DNA from 2 places in the Arthrobacter sp. UKPF54-2 genome. Region 2 is predicted to be linked to the other one. Evidence: predicted binding sites of a transcription regulator. Region 2 holds the regulator's gene; the other holds the start of a gene.
What was found. Region 2 encodes HrcA, which represses chaperone genes, less so after heat shock. Its sites were predicted from a motif close to TTNGCACTCGNNNNNNNCGAGTGCNAA; they were not measured.
Positions count from the first base shown of each region.

Region 1: groES (co-chaperone GroES) is a predicted target of HrcA. The motif match lies at 1,098-1,124, and genes of this name have one in related genera.

Region 1 covers NZ_CP040174.1:2,090,632-2,092,829, reverse strand. Annotated here, with positions in the region: gene groL (chaperonin GroEL) at 1-561, opposite strand, end outside; gene groES (co-chaperone GroES) at 643-939, opposite strand; gene E7Y32_RS09635 (hypothetical protein) at 1,312-1,725, opposite strand; gene E7Y32_RS09630 (class I SAM-dependent methyltransferase) at 1,782-2,198, shown strand, end outside.
Region 2 covers NZ_CP040174.1:2,870,070-2,872,267, forward strand. Annotated here, with positions in the region: gene E7Y32_RS13225 (DUF3097 domain-containing protein) at 1-261, opposite strand, end outside; gene hrcA (heat-inducible transcriptional repressor HrcA) at 506-1,519, shown strand; gene dnaJ (molecular chaperone DnaJ) at 1,600-2,198, shown strand, end outside.

The DNA of each region.
Region 1 (2,198 bases), 780 kb from region 2:
GGTGAGGACCAGTTCGGTCTGCGTGGTGGAGGATTCCTCGATGGTGATCACACCATCCTTGCCGACCTTGCCGAACGCCTCGGCCAGCAGCTCGCCGACCTCGTCGCTCTGCGCGGAGATGGCGGCCACGTTGGCGACCTGGGTGCCCTCGACGGGGCGGGCGTTCTCCAGCAGGCGGGCGGCGACGGCCTCGACCGAGACCTCGATGCCGCGCTTGATCTGTCCCGGGGCGGCGCCGGCGGCAACGTTGCGCAGGCCTTCCTTGACCAGGGCCTGGGCGAGCACGGTGGCGGTGGTGGTGCCGTCACCGGCGACGTCGTTGGTCTTGGTGGCGACCTCCTTGGCAAGCTGCGCGCCAAGGTTCTCGTACGGGTCGTCCAGTTCGACTTCACGGGCAATGGTGACGCCGTCGTTGGTGATCGTGGGGGCGCCCCACTTCTTGTCCAGCACGACGTTGCGGCCGCGCGGGCCGAGCGTCACCTTGACCGTGTTGGCGAGCTTATCGATGCCGGCTTCAAGCGACCGGCGGGCAGCGTCGTTAAACGCGAGCTGCTTTGCCATGGTTGTGTCCTTTCAAGACAGAACCCCGCGCAGCCGTTCCGTTCAAAGCGAAGGAATCGGCGGCGCGGGGGTCCAAGAGAGTTACTTTACGACGATCGCCAGAACGTCGCGGGCGGACAGCACGAGGTACTCGGTGCCGCCGGTCTTAACTTCGGTTCCGCCGTACTTGGAGTAGATGACAACGTCGCCGACGGCGACGTCGACGGGAACGCGGTTGCCGTTGTCGTCAAAGCGGCCGGGGCCTACTGCAACAACTTCGCCTTCCTGCGGCTTCTCCTGTGCGGAGTCCGGGATAACCAGGCCGGAAGCCGTGGTCTGCTCGGCTTCGAGCGGGCGGACAACAATACGATCCTCAAGAGGCTTAATAGAGACCGACACTCGGACCTCTCCTTTTCGTCAGCAAATTCGTGGACTTTAAAGCTGTGGTGCCATGGCGTACAGACCGTCGTCGCGGTGCCGGCAGCAGCCAGGCCGGTCAAGCTTCAGGTGTTAGCACCCGCCTAGGGAGAGTGCCAATGACGACTCTATGTAAGGAGTTAGCACTCGGTCAAGGTGAGTGCCAGAAAGTTCGTCCGTGGTGAACGCTGTTGGGGACATGCCCATCGGGCGGCTCAGCGGCCGGACAGGCCCGCCGGCTAGGAATGGACATGCCCAGTGCGGGCCGCCACGGATGGACATATACGCAATATGTTCAGTGCTGGCGGCGAAGGACGGGCATGCCCGGGGGCCACGTCCGGCGCCGCCGGCCGGCTACTGGCCCGCGAGGTCCTCGTAGTCCCAGTCCTGGCCGTCGTCGTCCTCGTCGATAAGCGGGGAGGTGTTCCGTTCGCGGTAGAGCACAAAGCCGCCTGCGAGCGCGGCCACCGCGCCCAGGACGAGGAAGATGATGCCGCCCACCTTGGCGGCGGCGTAGGTGTCGCGGATGGCCCGCGCCTCGTCGGTGGCGTCGGTGACGTTCTTGCCGCCAACGGAGTACACGGTGGCGTTGAAGGAATCGAGGACGAAAATGATGACCAGCAGCGCCACGCAGATGACCGCCACCACACTGCCCGCAATCAGCGCGGGCCGGGCGAAGCGGACCAGTCCGCTCCGGCCCGGATTCGTCCCGTCGCCTTGCTCCCGGGTGCCTGCCGCGCCGAAGTCTTCTGTGTCCCTGTCGTCCATGCCGTCCAGCCTATCGGTCGCGCCGGGCGTTCCCCGCCTGAACTACGCTTGATGGCATGGCTGAGACTACGCAGGACCAGATCGCCCCGCTCCTGAATCCGGAGGGCTGGGAACTGCTGGCGTCTCTTGGCCCGTACCGCGAGGAAGAGGCCTTCCGGCTCAACGCCTCGCTCCGGAAAGTCGGCCATTCTCCCGAGCTGGTCTCGGCGGCACTCACGCAGTCCCGGCTGCGGACCAAGGCGGAGGCCAAGTTCGGCGAATTCGCCCGGCAGATGATCTTCACCCGGGCCGGTCTGGAGCAGGCCACCCGGCTCAACGTCGCGGCGCGGCATGCGCAGCGGTTCGCCGCCGCCGGGATTTCCCACGTGGCGGACCTGGGCTGCGGGCTGGGGGCGGATGCGATGGCACTGGCCTCCCTGGACATCACGGTCACCGCGGTGGAGCTCGATGAAACCACGGCCGCCTGCGCCACC
Region 2 (2,198 bases):
GGCCCGGGGGGCGGGCGGCATGAGCCGGATGGGCTGGCCTTCCAGCAGGAAGCCGAAGCCCAGCCGGAAGGAACGGGACTTGCCGCGCCGGTCTTCGAGGGCCACGACGTGCATGCCGCCGGACTTCTCCACCCGGGTCACGGCGCCCACCCAGCCGGACTGTACGTCCTCCAGCACCATGCCGCGCTCCACCGGGATTTCAGGGAGCTGGGCCTTGGCGGGGGCGGACAGGTCCTGCGGTCCCCAGTTCTGGTACGTCATCTGCTACACACTGCTTTGCGCTCGGAAATTTCGGGGGAGGGAACGGCCCCTCGGCCTGCGGTGTGCCCGGAAACACCTCTTCCGGCGGTCACGCCCGCAGCGAATCCAATGCTAACAACGGCCCGAGTCATATTAGACTGGTTAGCACTTAGGCATGTCGAGTGCTAACCACGGGTTCCCGGGCGCGTCCCGTCACGCCCGGCGGCACCCGGCTCAGTGAAAACAGGTCGATTGGAGGTGGGGCGTGAGCGAGCCACGCAAACTTGAAGTGCTGCGCGCCATCGTGGAGGACTACGTCCATTCCCGTGAACCGGTCGGATCCAAGGCGCTGGTGGAGCGGCACCACCTGGGCGTCTCCAGCGCCACGATCCGCAACGACATGGCAGCCCTGGAGGACGAGGGCCTGATCACGGCGCCGCACACCAGCGCCGGGCGGATCCCCACCGACAAGGGCTACCGCCTGTTCGTGGACCAGATTTCGGCCGTGAAGCCGCTGTCCCCGGCGGAACGCCGAGCCATCCAGGCGCTGCTGGAGGGCTCCGACGACCTCGACGACGTCCTCGACCGGACCGTGCGGCTGCTCTCGCAGCTGACGAACCAGGTCGCCGTCGTGCAGTATCCGCTGCTGAGCAGGGCCCGGGTCCGGCACATCGAATTTGTGCTGCTGGCACCGCGCAAGGTGCTGACCGTGCTGATCGCGGACACCGGCAAGGTCGAACAGCGGGTGATCGACGTCGGCCAGGACCTCGGCGACGAGACCCTCGCGGAACTGCGCACCCTGTTCCTGGCCAAACTGTCGGGCACCCCGTTGAACCTGCTGCCACAATCGCTGCAGGCAGTCGCGGACAGCTGCCCGCCGGCGCGGCGCGGCGCGGCGCAGGCCCTCGCCCGCGGGCTTGAGTCGCTGGCGGCGAGCAGCCGCGAGGAACGGATGGTCATGGCCGGCACGGCCAACTTGGCACGGTCCAACGTGGACTTCCCGCTCAGCATCGGGCCTGTGCTCGAGGCCCTCGAGGAGCAGGTGGTGATGCTGCGCCTGCTCAGCGACATGGCGCAGGACCCCCGTGGCGTCACCGTCAGTATCGGGCGGGAGAACCCCTACGACGGCCTCTCCGAGGCCTCCGTGGTGGCCACCGGCTACGGCCCGGACGCCACCGCCAAGGTCGGGGTGCTCGGACCCACGCGGATGGACTATCCCACCACCATGGCCGCCGTCCGTGCGGTGGCCCGTTACCTTTCACGGATCCTCGGGCCCTGACGGCCCGGCTCCGGCACCAGACGTCTTGCCCGTAACAGGCAGTGCCCCACCGGCAATACAACCAGGAAGAGATACACACTTTGAGCAGCCACTACGACGTTCTTGGAGTCTCCCGCGAAGCGACGGGGGAAGAAATCAAGAAGGCCTACCGCAAACTCGCGCGGACCCTGCACCCCGACGTGAACCCCGGTAACGACGCCTCGGACCGGTTCAAGGCGGTTACGCACGCCTACGAGGTGCTCTCCGATCCGCAGAAACGCCGGGTCTACGACACCACGGGCAACGAGAACGGCACCGACAACGGCTTCGGCGGCGGCTACGCCGGGCAGGGCTTCGCCTTCCAGGACATCTTCGAGACCTTCTTCGGCGGCGCCGGCGGCCAGGGCGGCCCCGCGTCCAGGGTCCGGCGCGGGCAGGACGCCCTGATCAGCGTCCGGATTGACCTTCGCGACGCCGTCTTCGGCGTCAACAAGAAGCTCGAGGTGGACACCGCCGTCACGTGCCCCACCTGCGAGGGCTCCTGCTGCCGCGAGGGCAGCCACCCCGAACGCTGCGACATCTGCGGCGGCAGCGGCCAGGTCCAGCGCGCGGTGCGCTCCATCCTCGGCCAGGTCATGACCACCGCCCCGTGCGGCAGCTGCGAAGGCTTCGGTACCGTGATCAAGGACCCGTGTAATGA